DNA from 3 places in the Nocardioides lacus genome. Region 3 is predicted to be linked to each of the others. Evidence: predicted binding sites of a transcription regulator. Region 3 holds the regulator's gene; each other region holds the start of a gene.
What was found. The regulator LexA, encoded in region 3, represses DNA repair genes until DNA is damaged. The targets are predictions, from matches to a motif close to TCGAACANNTGTTCGA.
Positions count from the first base shown of each region.

Region 1: a site for LexA is predicted at 3,051-3,066, ahead of P5P86_RS14580 (HNH endonuclease signature motif containing protein). Genes of this name have one in related genera too.
Region 2: a site for LexA is predicted at 2,627-2,642, ahead of P5P86_RS16170 (HNH endonuclease signature motif containing protein). Genes of this name have one in related genera too.

Region 1 is NZ_CP123620.1:3,086,169-3,091,659, reverse strand. Features, by position in the region: gene P5P86_RS14590 (hypothetical protein) at 1-147, opposite strand, end outside; gene P5P86_RS14585 (aldehyde dehydrogenase family protein) at 342-1,787, shown strand; gene P5P86_RS14580 (HNH endonuclease signature motif containing protein) at 1,795-3,024, opposite strand; gene P5P86_RS14575 (glucosyl-3-phosphoglycerate synthase) at 3,415-4,314, shown strand; gene folP (dihydropteroate synthase) at 4,311-5,174, shown strand; gene P5P86_RS14565 (class III extradiol ring-cleavage dioxygenase family protein) at 5,171-5,491, shown strand, end outside.
Region 2 is NZ_CP123620.1:3,421,000-3,426,490, reverse strand. Features, by position in the region: gene P5P86_RS16175 (alpha/beta hydrolase) at 1-1,198, opposite strand, end outside; gene P5P86_RS16170 (HNH endonuclease signature motif containing protein) at 1,232-2,596, opposite strand; gene P5P86_RS16165 (phosphatase PAP2 family protein) at 3,106-3,639, opposite strand; gene P5P86_RS16160 (hypothetical protein) at 3,658-4,191, shown strand; gene P5P86_RS16155 (sec-independent translocase) at 4,228-4,557, opposite strand; gene P5P86_RS16150 (Mrp/NBP35 family ATP-binding protein) at 4,562-5,491, opposite strand, start outside.
Region 3 is NZ_CP123620.1:1,035,310-1,040,800, reverse strand. Features, by position in the region: gene P5P86_RS04830 (vitamin B12-dependent ribonucleotide reductase) at 1-161, opposite strand, end outside; gene nrdR (transcriptional regulator NrdR) at 292-783, opposite strand; gene P5P86_RS04820 (LysM peptidoglycan-binding domain-containing protein) at 1,334-1,672, opposite strand; gene lexA (transcriptional repressor LexA) at 1,962-2,693, shown strand; gene P5P86_RS04810 (phosphatase PAP2 family protein) at 2,758-3,543, shown strand; gene P5P86_RS04805 (MXAN_6640 family putative metalloprotease) at 3,540-5,051, shown strand; gene P5P86_RS04800 (ATP-dependent DNA helicase) at 5,149-5,491, opposite strand, start outside.

The sequences.
Region 1 (5,491 bases), 2.1 Mb from region 3:
CACGTCGAGGTCGGCATCGAGGTAGCGCTCCAGGGGATTGGCGCAGCAGCAGGTCGGACCGAAGATGCGCCGCTCCTGGTCGTGGCAGACAGCGACGCCGCTGAGTGCCCCGAGGCTGCACATCGCGTGTACCAGCGAGGCGCGCAAGCGCCAGATCCTCGATCCCATGTCCTGCCTTTCCGACCGTACCCGCGCAAACCTGTGTGGGAGGAGAATGTAAAGCATGGTGTGACCCGTGTCACCAAGATCCGCGGGTCGATTTCGCTGACCGGAAGTTCGCCCTGGTATCCGGCGGGCGAGCGGACTTGACTGGCGGAACTGGCCTCGAGAAGGGAAAGTCCATGAGCAATCGGTGGGACGGCAAGATCTTCAGTGGCGGATTCGTCACGGGCAACGGAGGCACGGCGCAGGTGATCGCACCGGCCACCGGGGCGCCGATCGCGACCGTCGGCCGCGCCGACGTCACGGACCTGGATGCGGCCGTCGCCGCGGCCAAGGCCGCCCAGCCGGCCTGGGCGGCGCTGCCCTACACCGAGAGGGCAGCGGTGATGACGCGCGCAGCCGCGCTCCTGGAGGCGGAGCCCGAGCGGCTGATCCGATGGCTGGTGCCCGAGGCGGGGTCCGGCCAGGGCAAGGCCGGGTTCGAGGCCATGCTGGTCACCTCCGAGCTCAGCGCCGCCGCCGCGCTGGCGGCGCAGCCGTACGGGCAGATGTTGCGCAGCATGAAGCCGCGCGTCTCGATCGGCCGCCACGTCCCGGTCGGGGTGGTCGGGGTCATCAGCCCGTTCAACTTCCCGGCGATCCTCTCGATGCGTTCGGTCGCGCCCGCGCTGGCCCTCGGCAATGCCGTCGTGCTCAAGCCGGACCCGCGCACGTCGATCTCGGGCGGCCTCGCCCTGGCGGACCTTCTCGCCGAGGCAGGACTGCCCGAGGGGCTTCTGCACGTGCTGCCGGGTGGGGCCGACGTCGGTGCCGCGCTGGTCGCGCACCCCGACGTACCGTGCCTCTCGTTCACCGGGTCCACCGCCGCCGGCCGCAAGATCGGCGAGGCGGCCGGCCCGCTGTTGAAGAAGGTCCACCTGGAGCTCGGCGGGAACAACGCGCTGCTGGTCATGCCCGACGCCGACATCGACGCCGCGGCCTCGGCCGGCGCCTGGGGATCGTTCCTGCACCAGGGACAGATCTGCATGACGACCGGGCGACACCTCGTGCCGAAGGACAAGGTCGAGGAGTACGCCGCCAAGCTCGCCGAGAAGGCCCGTCACATCCCTGTCGGCGACCCCAGCGACCCGAACAACGCGCTCGGCCCCATCATCGACGAGCACCAGCTCAAGCGGGTCCACTCGATCGTCGAGGAGACCGTCGCCGCCGGGGCGACGCTCCTGGCGGGGGGCACCCACGAGGGGCTGTTCTACCGGCCGACGGTGCTGACCGACGTACCGCTGGACAGTCCGGCCTTCGACCAGGAGATCTTCGGCCCGGTCGCACCGGTGGTGGGCTACGAGACCCTAGAGGAGGCGGTCGAGATCATCAATGCCTCCGAGTACGGGCTCTCGGTCGCCATCCTGACCGCCAACCCGTTCCGGGCCTTCGAGCTCGCCGAGAGGATCAAGTCCGGCGCGGTCCACATCAACGACCAGACGGTCGACGACGAGGCCGTCGCCCCGTTCGGCGGCGCGAAGGCTTCCGGGGTCGGGGGACACTTCGGCGGCTCGGTCAACCTGGACACGTTCTGCGACGTGCAGTGGGTGACGATGCAGGGCGAGATCGAACGGTATCCGTTCTGAGGTGGTCTCACCGGCGGAGGGCGGTCCGGGTTCGGTGTTGGAAGCGGTAGCGGCCGTCGGGGAGTCGGGTGGTTTGGTAGGTGGGGTCGTGGGCTCGTCTGTGGTGGTGGCCGCAGAGGAGGGATCCGTGATCTAGGTCGGTGTGGCCGCCGTGGCTCCAGGGTTGGTCGTGGTGGGCGTCGCACCAGGCGGTGGGGACGGTGCAGCCTTCTGCACGGCAGTGTTTGTCGCGTAGTGCGAGGGCTTTGCGCTGGGTTGGGGTGAAGAGTCGTCGGGTGCGGCCCAGATCGAGGGGTTCGGAGTTGCCGCCGAGGACGGCGGGGATGATCCCGGCGGTGCACGCGAGGCGGCGGGTTTCGCCGGTGCTGATGGGGGTGCCGTCGTCGAGCCACGCGGCACCGAGGTCGGCCTGTAGCTGGTCCAGGGTCATGGTGACGATGACGGTGGTGGCGTCGCCGCCGTGGGCGGGGAGTCGGGTGGGGTCGGTGTTCTCCAGGAGTTGGGCGAAGGCGTGGGCGAGGAGCCGGCTGCGGGGTTGGACTCTGCCGTCGGCTTCCAGGGCGGCGATGCGGGGTTGGGTGTAGGCCTGCAGGTAGGTCCGCAACCGGTGCCCCACCGTTTCGGGGACGATGCCGTGGATGCGGGTTGTCCCGTCGCCTTGGTCGGTGATCGACAGCGTGGCCTTCGCGTTCGCGGCCTGTTCTAACCGGCCGATGGCTGCGGCTTCGGCGGCTTCGGCGACCTCGGGGGCGATGACCTCTAACAGATGCGTGGTGAGGCGGCGTAGGTTCTTGGGCCGGTGCTCACCGGCGAGGTCGCACAGGGTGACCTCTGCCTGGGCGAGGACCTCGGCGGGTAGGTCGTCGGGCAGGTCGTCGAGTCCACGGAGGATGACGCGGGCGTGCTCGAGACTGAACCGACCCTGTGCGAGCCTTGCCCGGACCACCGGCCGACCCTCCAACTCCTGGGCGAGACGTAGCGTGGCGTGCGCGGCGGGACTCTCGACCCGGTGCTGGGCGATCAGCCAGGCTGCGACATCGCGGGCACCGACCTCGGCGGCCACATCGTCGGCGGAGGCGACCACGCGCAGGTACAGCTCCTCCAGCCGCGTCCGGGACCGCATCAGCGCGGCGAGCGCTTCCTTCTTCTCATTCGTTCCCAGGAAGACCGGGTTCGCGTCCGTGGCCTGGTCGAGGGCAGCAGCGATCGTGGCGAGTGTCGCCTGGATCTGATGCATGAGGACCACCACCGAGAGAGATCAGTTCGAACGCATGTTCGAAGCCTAGGTGGTCGGATGTGTGTGGTCAACCCTCTTTCAACAAACGCGTTCGGCGGAGATCTCGTCGTACTGGATCACAGCCATGGTGGCCCGACGCAACCGTAGGGAAGGCACTCAACCCAGCCAAGACACCGGGCCACGCTGGGACTGGCCCACGCCTTTCGTTTGTCTTTGCACCGACCCCGCGTACAGACCGGTGTCGCAGGCCCGACTCAACCCGGACGCAGGCCCGACTGAACGTGGACGCAGGCCCGACTCAACCCGGACGCAGGCCCGACTCAACCCGGACGCAGGCCCGACTCAACGCCCGGTCACCTCCGGTTCGCCGCTGCTGAGTAAGGTCGCGCTGTGCTGTCCTGGTTCGAGCGGAACACCCACGCCGCGAGCGAGTGGACCCTCGAGTCTCTGGTGGCGGCGAAGGCCGAGCACCGGGTCAGCCTCGTCGTACCGGCTCGGAACGAGGCCGCCACCGTGGGGCGGATCGTCTCGCGGGCGCGGGAGGCGCTGATGGAGACGGCGGCGCTCGTCGACGAGATCGTCGTCATCGACTCCGACTCGACCGACGCCACGGCGCGGGTCGCCGCCGAGGCCGGGGCGGCGGTGTTCGCGGCGGGTGCGATCAGGCCCGAGCTGGGCACCTATCCGGGCAAGGGCGAGGCGATGTGGAAGTCGCTGTTCGTGACCCGCGGGGACCTGATCGTGTTCATGGACGCGGACCTGGTCGAGTGGGACACGCACTTCGTCCCGGGGCTGCTCGGCCCCCTGCTGAACCGCCCCGAGATCGAGCTGGTGAAGGGGTTCTACCGGCGCCCGGGCGAGCACGGCCTCGACGGCGGTCGCGTCACCGAACTGGTCGCCAGGCCGCTGATCGCGATGCACTATCCACAGCTCGCCGGGCTCGTACAGCCACTGGCGGGGGAGTGGGCGGTGCGCAGAAGCCTGTTCGAGACGCTCGCCGTGCCGGTCGGGTACGCCGTGGAGATCGCCGCGCTCATCGACACCCTGGGCGAGCGCGGAGCCGATGCGATCGCGCAGGTCGACCTCGGTCGGCGCGGGCACCGGCACCAGGACCTGTTCGACCTCGGCCTCATGTCGACCCAACTGTTGGCCGCCGTCGCGCGCCGACGGGAGGGCGTCCCGGGGGACCTGATCCCCGTCGAGCAGTTCCTGCCCGGCCCGGCAGGGGTGGAGCGGGTCACGCGCGACGTGCTCACCCACGAGCGACCACCGGCACGGGAGGCCCGATGACCCTGCGGCTGAGACGACACGTCTTCGGCGACGACGAGACGCTGATGATGGCGATCGTCAACCGCACCCCCGACTCGTTCTTCGACAAGGGCGCGACGTGGGCCGAGGACGCGGCGTTCGAGCGCGTCCGGCTCGTCGCCGAGCAGGGTGCCGAGATCGTCGACATCGGCGGGATCAAGGCGGCGCCCGGAGTGGAGATCGGCGCGGCCGAGGAGAAGGCCAGGGTGGTGGACTTCGTCGCCCGGGTGCGAGCGGAGTATCCGGATCTGGTGATCTCGGTCGACACCTGGCGCGCGGAGGTCGGCGCCGCGGTGTGCGAGGCCGGGGCCGACGTGCTCAACGATGCCTGGGGCGGCGCGGACCCGGAGCTGGTCGACGTCGCGGCGCAGTACGACGCCGGGATCGTGTGCACCCACACCGGTGGCGTCACGCCGCGCACCAGGCCCTACCGGATCGAGTACGACGACGTGATGCGCGCCGTCCTCGAGGACACGCTCGGCTACGCCCGGCGCGCGCTCGATGCGGGGGTCGCCCGGGAGTCGATCGTGATCGATCCGGCTCACGACTTCGGCAAGAACACCTTCCACTCCCTGGAGGTGACCCGCCGGCTCGGCGAGATGGTCGAGACCGGCTGGCCGGTGCTGGTCTCGCTGTCCAACAAGGACTTCGTCGGCGAGGCCCTGGACCGCCCCGTCGGCGAACGGCTGCTCGGCACGCTGGCAGCGACGGCGATCTGCGCGATGGCAGGGGCGCGCATCTATCGCGTCCACCAGGTGGAGGAGACCCGGCAGACCGTCGACATGGCGTGGACGATCGCGGGTCGTCGCCGGCCGGCCTCGTCGATCAGGGGGATCCAGTGAGGATCGTCCTGATGCCCGGGTGCCTGGCGCTGCTGCCGGAGTACGCCTCGTTGAACGACCCTGTCGCCGACCTGCGACGTGCGGTGCTGGAGGCGGTCTCCTGGCTCGGCGAGGAGGTCGAGATCATCGGCACCGAGCAGGGCCGGCGGGTCGCGGCGAGCGCGTTGGCGGCTCGGCCGCGGGTCGCTGCCGACACGGGTGAGGAGCGCAGCGTTCTCGTGGTCGCGAACGGCAGCGCCTGCCGCACGGAGCGAGCCCCGGGCTTCCTGGATCCGCGCGCCGAGGCGTTCGACAGCGACCTGGGCGCGGCCCTGCGT
Region 2 (5,491 bases), 1.9 Mb from region 3:
ACGGCGAGGAGGCGTCGGTGCACTGGACGGCCAGGTACCCGGCGTACTCGTTGTCCGCGCCCGGACCGCTCTGGTCGCCGTACATGGCCTTCGCCGGCGCCAGGTCGCCCTTCTGGGCGGAGACCAGGATGTGGGCGTACGCGTCCCAGTCGTAGACGTAGTAGCCGGCGCCGGTGAACACGTCGTTCCAGTCGGCCGCACCGAAGCCGTTGATCGGGTGCTGGGAGAGGTTGGCGAGAACGGTGTAGTAGAGCTGGCGCACGCCGGTGCCGCTGGTGCCGAGGTGGTACGTCGGGTCGTTCGCGGCGACCCAGTCGAAGAATGTGTCGGCGTTGGCCTCGAACGCGGTGTCCTGAGCCAGATTGGACTGGTACCAGACGTCGCGTGGGTCGACGACGCCGTCGAGGACGAAGCGGCGGACGCGGTTGGGGTGCAGCGTCGCGTACACCTGGCCCAGGTACGTGCCGTAGGAGAAGCCGTAGTAGTTGATCTTGGAGGCGTGCAGGGCCTTGCGCAGGCTCTCCATGTCCGCCACCGAGTCGGTCGTGTGGTCGTGTCGGAGCAGGCGAGCGCGGGCCGGCGACTCCTTCTTGCAGGCGTGGGCGTACGCAGCGGTCTTCGCCGACCAGAAGGCCTCCGTGCCGGCAGCAGGGTCGTAGGAGGGCCTACCGCCCGCGAGGTAGTCGTCGTCGCAACGCAGCGCCGGCTTGCTTTGGCCGACGCCGCGGGGGTCGAAGCCGATCCAGTCGTAGGGCTTCCCGCCACCGTGCGGCACGGCCGCACCCAGCTGTGAGAGCCGGAGGCCCGAGCCGCCCGGTCCGCCCGGGTTGACCAGCATCACGCCCTGGTACTTCGCGGCGCTGGTCTTGTGCTTGATCTTCGAGACGGCCAGCTTGATCTTCGTCCCGTGCGGCCGCTTGTAGTCGAGGGGAACGATCAGCATGCCGCACACCGCGTGGGCCTTGCGCAGACCGGTGTCGGCGCACCGGCCCCACTTGATCGAGGGCGGGTTGTAGGCCGGCAACCGGGCGGGCTGGGCGGCCGACACGCGGGTCGCCGCCTGGTCGATCTGCTGCTCGGTCGGCTGGGGGGCCGCAGCGTGGGCGGTCGCGATCGGCGCCCCCACCGTGGCGAGACCCGCTCCGACCAGGGCTGCCAGGGCGCCCTTGACCGCGATGGACCTGAACGACCTGCGCATACTGCCTCCCGATGATGAACATGTCCGACCGGCTCAGCCTGTCGGGGCCTCCGCGCTGCGCAACGGGTCTGTGACGATGGAGCCGGAATCCGTCAGCACCGGGTTGGTCGTCGGCACCTTAACAGTCGGATCCGGAGTGTGCGGGTGAAATTCGCCCCGAAGCGAGGCTGGCGAGCGTCCGTGCCCGGCCGCTCTGTGCCGGAAGCGGTAGCGCCCGTCGGGGAGCCTGATCGTCGCGTAGGTGGGGTCGTGGGCGCGTCTGTGGTGGTGTCCGCAGAGCAGGGATCCGTGGTTCAGGTCGGTGTGGCCGCCGGTTGACCAGGGGTGGTCGTGGTGGGCGTCGCACCAGGGTGCGGGGACGGTGCAGCCCTCGGTGCGGCAGTGTTTGTCGCGTAGCGCGAGGGCTTTGCGTTGGGTTGGGGTGAAGAGTCTTCGGGTGCGGCCGAGGTCGAGGGGTTCGGAGTTGCCGCCGAGGACGGCGGGGATGATCCCCGCGGTGCAGGCGAGGCGTCGGGTCTCGCCGGTGCTGATGGGGGTGCCGTCGTCGAGCCATGCGACACCGAGGTCGGCCTGTAGCTGGTCCAGCGTCATGGTGACGACCACCGTGGTGGCGTCGCCGCCGTGGGCGGGGAGTCGGGTGGGGTCGGTGTTCTCCAGGAGTTGGGCGAACGCGTGGGCGAGGAGCCGGCTGCGGGGCTGGACCTTGCCGTCGGCCTCCAGGGCGGCTACTCGGGGTTGGGTGTAGGCCTGCAGGTAGGTCCGCAACCGATGCCCGACCGTCGCGGGGACGATGCCGTGGATCCGGGTCGTCCCGTCGCCTTGGTCGGTGATCGACAGCGTCGCTCTCGCTTGGGCCTGTTCTTCGAGCCGCTGGATCGCTGCGGCTTCGGCGGCTTCGGCGACCTCGGGGGCGATGACCTCCAACAGGTGGTTGGTGAGGCGGCGCAGGTCCTTGGGCCGGTGCTCACTCGCGAGGTCGCACAGCGTGACCTCCGCCCGCGCCAACACCTCGGCGGGTAGGTCGTCGGGCAGGTCCTCCAGCCCACGGAGGATCACCCGGGCGTGCTCGAGACTGAACGCACCGCGCGCGAGCCTCGCCCGCACCACCGGCCGACCCTCCAACTCCCGGGCCAACCGCAGCGTGGCGTGCGCAGTAGGACTCTCGACCCGGTGCTGCGCCACCAGCCAGGCCGCGACATCGCGAGCCCCGACCTCGGCGGCCATATCGTCAGCGGAGGCGACCACCCGCAGGTACAACTCCTCGAGCCGCGCCCGGGACCGCATCAGCGCGGCGAGCACGTCTCTCTTCTCACTCGTTCCCAGGAAGACCGGGTTCGCGTCCGTGGCGTCATCGAGGGCAGCAGCGATCGTGGCGAGTGCCGCCTGGATCTGATGCATGAGGACCACCACCACCGAGAAGAGATCAGTTCGAACGCATGTTCGAAGCCTAGGTGGTCGGATGTGTGTGGTCAACCCCCGTTGCGAAACCACATCGGGGCGCGTGCTCGTCGTACTGGATCACAGCCATGGTGGCCCGACGCAACCGTAGGGAAGGCTCCCGACCCGGCCAAGACACCGGGCCACGCTGGGACTGGCCCACGCCTTTCGTTTTTCCTTGCACCGACCCCGAACACCAAGTCGCGCTGGAGGCCCGACTCAACCCGGACGCAGGCCCGACTCAACCCGGACGCAGGCCCGACTCAACCCGGACGCAGGCCCGACTCAACCCGGACGCAGGCCCGACTCAACCCGGACGCAGGCCCGACTCAACCCGGACGCAGGCCCGACTCAACCCGGACGCAGGTCCGACTCAACCCGGACGCAGGCCCGACTCAACCCGGACGCAGGCCCGACTCAACCCGGACGCAGGTCCGACTCAACCCGGACGCAGGTCCGAGTCGGGATGGCTATCCTCCGCGCGACCTCAGCCGGGCGAACGGCACACCGAAGGCCACAGCCACGCCGGCCCCCAGCGCCCAGCCGGCGAGGACATCACTGAGCCAGTGAGCGCCCAGGTACACCATGGCCGCACCGACGACGACCACGACGAATCCGAGCACCGCTGCCGCCAGTCGGCGCATCCGCGGGGAGCGCCAGCGCAGCCCCAGGAGCAGGGCGAGCGCGGCGCCGGCGGTCAGGGCGGCGATCGTGGAGGGCATCGAGGTCCCCGTGGTGGACACCAGGGCGAGATCCGCGGGGGGTCGAGGCCGGTCGACGAGGGCCTTGAGGGCTGTGGCGATGGCGCTTGCGGTGCCGCCGGCCGCGATGGCGATCCAGACCGCCCCGACCTGGTCGACGGCGAGCCCGAGGACGAAGACCACGATCAGACCCACGCCCAGCGCGCGCGAGCCGCCACCGGCCATCATCGTGCGGGCGAGGTCGGTGAGCGCGTCCGTGCGATGTGCTGCGATCCAGTCGAGCAGTCGCAGGTCGAGATTCACCTGCTTAGGCTGTCAGGCATGTCGTGGGAGGAGGAGCTCTTCGCGCTCTTCGACGATCTCGAGTCGCAGGCCGCGGCGGCGTACGCCGAGGACCGTGCGGCCGAGCTCGCCGACCGCAGCAGGGCCGAGTACCAGCAGGTCGCGCTGGCGGGACGCCTGATGGCGAGCGTCGGCAGCGAGCTGGCGATCGGCGTGTACGGCGTCGGCCTCCTGCGCGGCACCCTCGAACGGGTCGCCACCGGCTGGCTGCTGCTCCGGAGCGGTCCCGGGCAGGACTGGGTCATCCGCGAGGCGGCTGTCACCGGCGTGTCCGGCGCCTCCGAGCGTGCTGTGCCGCCGGTGGCCTGGGAGGCGGTGGCGCGTCTCGGCCTCGGCAGCGCCCTGCGACGCCTGTCCGAGTCCGGCGAGCGCTGCGTGCTGCATCTCCTCGACGGCACCCGGTACGACGGCACGCTGCGACGCGTCGGCGCCGACTTCGTCGAGGTGTACGCCGCCGGGCGGCTCTCCTTGGTCGCCTTCACCGCTCTGGCCGCCGTGCAGAGCCGAGACTGACCACTCGACCCGCGGAACGTGACCTCTCGGCGGTGGTCAGGTCGCGTCGAGGTCGTAGGGCGGCAGCTCGCCCGCGTCGAGCGGCGGAAGGTCGGCGTCGGCGGCCTCCGCGGCGTCCGCGGCGAGCACCGCCTCACGGACCTGACGCGCCACGAACCGGCGGGGATCCAGGTCGGTGAGCTCGAGGTCGGCGTACTCCGGGCCGAGCTCCTCACGCAGCTCGTCACGGACGGTGTTGGCGATCGTCCGCCCCCGACGCACCAGCCCCGCCGCCTGGCGCGCGAGGTCCGGCAGCTTGTCCGGGCCGAAGACCAGCACCGCCACGAAGGCGATCACCAGCAGCTCGGGGAAGCCGATGCCGAACATCGGCTCAGAACTTGTTCGAAGGCGTCAGCCCGAGCTGCAGCCCGGCCAGGCCGCGCCCACGGCCGGCCAGTCGGGTCGCGATGTCGGTCAGCACGACGGCTGCCGGAGCGGTCGGGTCGGACTCGACGATCGGCTTGCCGACGTCGCCGCCCTCGCGCAGCGACAGGTCGAGGGGGATCTGGCCGAGCAGAGGGACCGACGTACCGAAGCGCTGGGAGAGCGTCTCGGCGACGCGGGCGCCGCCGCCGGAGCCGAAGATCTCGATCCGGTGCTCGTCGCCGCAGTGCGGGCAGGGCAGGTAGGACATGTTCTCGACCACGCCGACCACGCGCTGATGCATCATCTCGGCCATCGTGCCGGCGCGCTCGGCGACCTCCGCGGCCGCCTCCTGCGGCGTCGTCACCACGACGATCTCGGCGTTGGGCAGGTGCTGGCCGAGCGAGATGGCGATGTCGCCGGTGCCGGGCGGGAGGTCGAGGAGCAGCACGTCCAGATCTCCCCAGTAGACGTCGGCGAGCATCTGGCGCAGGGCCCTGTCGAGCATGGGTCCACGCCAGGCGACGACCTGGTCGCGACGCGGCTTGAGCATGCCGATCGAGATGACCGAGACGCCCGAGGCTGTCGGCACGGGCATGATCAGGTCGTCCACCTGCGTCGGGCGCGAGTCGGCGACGCCGAGCATCGCCGGGATCGAGTGACCGTAGATGTCGGCGTCGACCAGGCCGACCTTGAGACCCTGCCGAGCCATCGAGACGGCGAGGTTGACCGTGGTCGACGACTTGCCGACCCCGCCCTTGCCGGAGGCGATCGCGAAGACCTTCGTCAGCGAGCCGGGCTGGGCGAACGGGATCTCGCGCTGGGCGGCGCCGCCGGTGAGCGAGTTGCGCATCGCGGTGCGCTGCTCATCGCTCATCACGCCGAGCTCGAGCACGAC
Region 3 (5,491 bases):
AAGACCGTCTCTCCGGTCTTCCAGTTGGTCTGGACGACGTCGCGTCGCTCCCAGGTGATCTGGTCGTAGGGGTGAACACCCTCGGTGCTGAACACCCGCTCGAGGTGCAGCCCCGCACCGGAGCGAGCCTTGTGACCCGCGCCGCTCACCGTCTCGGTCATTGCCTTGTCCCCTTGTCGCGTGATTGTCGTGTCGTGCGTCGGTTGCGATGCGTTGCGATGCGTCGTGGTGCTGTGGTGCTTGGAAGCCCGGGCAGGCACGCTTCCCCACGGCCTGCCCGGGCGGTCTGGATCAGCCGGTGGCGACCGGCTGCATGTCCTCGGCGGCCGGGCGCAGCCTGCGCTCGGTGCGGAGGACCGCTATCTCGTCCTCGAAGTCGTCGGCCGACTCGAACTGGCGGTAGACGCTGGCGAACCGCAGGTAGGCGACCTCGTCGAGCTGACGCAACGGTGCCAGGATCGCCATCCCCACCTCGTGGGCGGGAACCTCGGCGTACCCGCTCGTGCGCAGGGCGTCCTCGACCTCCTGGCCGAGGCAGGCCAGCTGGTCCTCGCTCACCGGACGGCCCTTGCACGCCTTGCGCACGCCGGCCACCGCCTTGTCCCGCGTGAAGGGCTCGGTCGCGCCGGAGCGCTTGAGCACCGTCAGCTGCATGAGCTCGACCGTGCTGAACCGCTTCTCGCAGCCCTGGCACTGGCGACGCCGCCGGATCGAGCCGCCGTCCTCGGCCACCCGGGAATCGAGGACCTTGGTGTCGCTGTGCCGGCAGTACGGGCAGTGCATCTGAGGTCCTCCTTCGAGGGTCGCTGGATGATCGCTGAGGCGCGCCCTCTGTGGACGAAGACGCTTTCGCTGTGGAGAACCGGCTGCAAGATGTGCAACCAACCGGCCCCGGGTGTGAACTAGATGTGGATAACTACACCGGTGTAAGTACTAGATGTTGTGGTGAGCCTACGCCGCGGCCACCAGCCTTGCAAGTGACGGCGCGGCGTCTCGGCGTGTCGCGCCGAACGGCCCCCGGAGGGCGCCCGGACAAGGGAGAATGGCTCTGTGGCGGAACAGAGCGGGGGCAAGCGAAAAGGCGCTCGAAAGGGTGCGCGGCCGCCGCGCAGGTTCCGTCGGGACGTGTTCGCGCTCTCGTTGGGCACGACCGTCGCCGTGGTCGCCTGGGGCTACCTGGTCTTCTCTGCCATCGACTTCGGCTCCGACGCCCGCGGTGGCGAGCGTCGCGCATGGGCCCTGTTGGCCCTGGCGGCCGTCGGGGCCGCCGCCTGCCTCTTCGCAGCACTTCTGCTGCTGGCCCGCGTCCTACGAGCCCTGAGCGCCGGTCCGGTCAGTTCGGAATCCGCAGCGTCTGACCGGCCGACAGGCTCACACCAGAGAGGCCATTGATCTGCTCGATGTGATCGATCATCGCGCGCACGTCACCGCCGTGGGCGGCCTGCGAGGCGAGATCCCACAGCGTGTCACCGGGGGCCACCACCACGGAGTGAGTCGTCTCGGGCGCACCGGAGTGAAGGGCCGCCCCGGCACCGTTGGAGATGAGCAGCCCCAGGCCGAGCAGCACGATCAGGCCCGCCACGAAGACCACGACACGTCCGCGCCGGGTGAGCCGCACGGTGGAGCGCCGGCGCGGCGTGTCGAGCAGCTGGTCGAGGGTCATGGTGGTCATGTCAGTCTCCTGGGGAAGTCGGGACCTTGCGCGTTCGATCCGATGTCTACCGACGGCCACCGACAGTTTTGGTGGCGCCGTTTCGATCAGACGTTCGATCGAACACATGAGCGAGAGTAGATCAGGTGTTCGAACGACTCAAGGAACCGCGTAGCACGGCGTGTCGAACACGCATTCGAGCGCACACGGCCGAACCACGACTCTCGACCCGGCGCACGCCGCGCGATCTCGACACGCCGAGTTCGAACAGATGTTTGAACCCGCACGACGTCCGCACTACCGTCGCACCATGACCTCGAAGCCGGAGCCGACCGAGACCAATCTCGCCGAGCTGCCCGACGGCCCGCCGGACGCCACCGGCCTCACACCGCGGCAGCAGCGCATCCTGGCGCACCTGCGCGACTGCATCGAGAAGCGCGGATACCCGCCGAGCATGCGCGAGATCGGGTCCGCCGTCGGCCTCACCTCGACCAGCTCGGTGGCCCACCAGCTGAAGGTGCTGGAGCAGAAGGGCTTCATCAAGCGCGATCCGCACCGCCCGCGCGCGCTCGAGGTGTTCCTGCCCGAGGTGTTGGCCGCCCGCAAGGCGATCAGCAGCGCCGACGAGTCGTCCTTCGACGAGACCGACATCGGCGACGCGATGCCCGAGGCCCGCTACATCCCGCTCGTCGGCACGATCGCCGCCGGCGCGCCCATCCTCGCCGAGGAGCAGACCGAGGCGGTCTTCCCGCTGCCCAAGGAGCTGGTCGGCGACGGTCAGCTGTTCCTGCTGCGCGTGAAGGGAGACTCGATGATCGAGGCCGCGATCTGCGACGGCGACTACATCGTCATCCAGCAGGCCCAGACGGCGACCAACGGCGAGTTCGTCGCCGCGCTGCTCGACGGCGAGGCGACCGTCAAGGAGTTCCGCCGCAAGGACGGCAAGGTCTGGCTGATCCCGCACAACTCCTCGCTCGAGCCGATCGACGGCACCGAGGCGAGCATCCTGGGCAAGGTCACGGCGGTTCTGAGAAGTCTGTGAGAGGCCGGGCATAGGATCAGTGGGATCGGGTAGGCCCGGTCCCACTGTCACGAGGGAGCCAGCGGTGCGGGAGGACGTGCTCGCCGAGAGCGATGCGATCATCGGTACGCCGGGAACGCGGCGTACCGTCTGGCGTCGGCTCGCGCCCGTCGGCACCGGCCTGCGCGAGCTCATCCTGGTCACAGCGCTCTACATCGGCTACACCTCCTCGCGCCTGCTCGCCAGCGACAACCGCGACGCGGCGGTGCACCGGGCCAAGGAGCTGCTCAGGATCGAGCGAGCCGTCCGGCTGGACTGGGAACACCCGATCAACCAGTTCTTCGTCCGGCACGACACGATCGGCCTGTTGGCCTGCTTCTGGTACGCCACAGCGCACTACATCGTCACCGCCGGCGTGCTGATCTGGGTCTACTTCAAGGGCCGCGACGCCTACCTCCCGGCCCGCCGCGCCCTGATGGTCGCCACGATCTTCGCGCTCTGCCTCTATCTGATGCTGCCGACCGCTCCCCCACGCTTCATGGACGGCTTCACCGACGTGCTGGCCCTCCACGCCGACCAGGGCTGGTGGGGCGCCGACGCCTCGGCCCCCAAGGGCATGGGGCACATCACCAACGAGCTGGCGGCGTTCCCCTCGCTGCATGCCGGTTGGTCGCTGTGGTGCGCGCTGGTGCTCCATCGCTACGCGCGCTGGCGCATCGTGAAGGTGCTGGGCTGGGCGGGCGCGCTGACCACGGCGGCTGTGGTCGTCGGCACGGCCAACCACTGGGTGCTCGACGTGCTGGTCGGCTGGATGGTCGTCATCGGCGGCGTCGTGGCGGTTTGGGAATTGGCCCCTAGACTGCCTGAGTGAACCGCGCCTTCCCCCGCTCCTTCGCACTCCTCACCGCGCTCCTGGCCCTGATGGCCTCGGGTCTGGTCATCGCCTCCACGACCCCGGCCGGGGCCCAGACCGCTGCCCACTCGGTGGTGCCGCTGCTACCCCGGGTCTCCACCTCGGGCGACGCCGACGGCGACACGCCCGGCGACGCCACCATGTACATGCGACGCCTCGCGCTGACGCACGACGCCCTGCGGGGCGCCGCCCGCCAGCAGGCGGAGTCCGCGCTCAGTCGGCCGAAGCTGGCGGGCGAGCAGACGGTCTGCTCCCAGACACTGCCGTTGTGCGTGCACTACGCGACCACCGGCGTCGACGCGCCGGCGGGGGCGATCACGCCGGCGGTCGTGCTCTCCACGCTGGAGCACATCTACGCCACCTATAAGGCCGCCGGCTACCGGATGCCGGAGTCGGACGGCGCGATGGGCGGCGACAGCCGGACCGACATCTACCTGGCCGACGTCGGCCGCCAGGGCTACTACGGCTACTGCGCTCCCGAGCCGCGGGCCGGGTCCACCGCCCACGACACGCCGGCGTTCTGCGTGCTCGACAACGACTTCGCACCCTCGGAGTTCGGTGGTCGCGGCACGCCGATCAGCAACCTCGACGTGACGGCCGCGCACGAGTTCTTCCACGCCGTGCAGTTCGCCTACGACGCCACCGAAGACTCCTGGTTCATGGAGTCGACGGCCGTGTGGGTCGAGGACGAGGTCTACACCGCCATCAACGACAACACCCAGTACCTTCCCTACGGGCCGCTCGGCAAGCCGGCGCTGTCGCTGGACAAGAACACCACCTTCGGCGTGTACGGCGGCTGGATCTTCTTCCGCTGGGTCACCGAGCACCGACCGCAGGCACAGGGCGGCCTGCCGACGATCATCCGCTCGATGTGGGAGCGCGCAGCCGCCACGCCGGGTGCGCCGGACGCCTACTCGCTGCAGGCGATCAAGGGTGCGCTGAAGGCCGCCGGGCTGCCGATCGAGAAGGCGTTCGCCCAGTTCGCCGCCGCCAACCGCAACCCGGCCCACACCTACAGCGAGGGCGCCGCGAACCACTACCCGCTCGCCAAGGCGACGAAGTCCTACCAGGTGCGCAGCACCGGCAAGCGCGCCAGCGGCACCGCGAGGATCAACCACCTCGCGGCCGCTACCGAGCGCTTCGTCCCGAAGGGCAAGAGGCTGAAGAGCAAGCACACCAGGCTGCGGCTCAGCCTCGACATGGCGAACAAGAAGCTCGGTCCCGGTGCCGTGGTGACCGTCTTCCTGCGCAACGGCGCCACGAAGGTGAAGACGATCAAGCTGTCCAAGACCGGCAAGGGCGCCGTCACGGTGCCGTTCAGCACCAAGAAGGTCAAGCGCGTCGAGCTGACGATGACCAACGCCAGCACCCGGATGACCTGCTGGGTCGGCGGCCTCTTCTCCTGCGAGGGCCAGCCCAAGGACATGCACCAGGTGGAGAAGTTCAGCGCACTGGCCCGCCGCTGAGCCTGTTCCCGTCCCTGACCCCGCGCGACCCTCGGGCCGCGCGGGGTCACCTCGTTCCGGGGTCCTGCGTCGAGCGTGGTGCAGGCGGACCGATCCGCTAGCCGGCGGACTCGGCGAGCCGGCGCAGCGCCTGCCGCGCGATCGCCGGGTCCACGGTCGGCCACATCGGCGGCAGGCTGGCCTTGAGGAATCCGCCGTAGCGGGCGGTCGCCAGTCGTGGGTCCAGGACGGCGACGACACCGCGATCGCTGGTCGTGCGGATCAGCCGACCGGCACCCTGCGCCAGCAGCAGCGCCGCATGCGTGGCGGCTACCTGCATGAAGCCGTTGCCGCCGGCCTTGTCGGCAGCCTGCTGGCGCGCGCTCATCAGCGGGTCGTCCGGGCGCGGGAACGGGATCCGGTCGATCAGCACCAGCTGGCAGGTGTCTCCGGGGACGTCC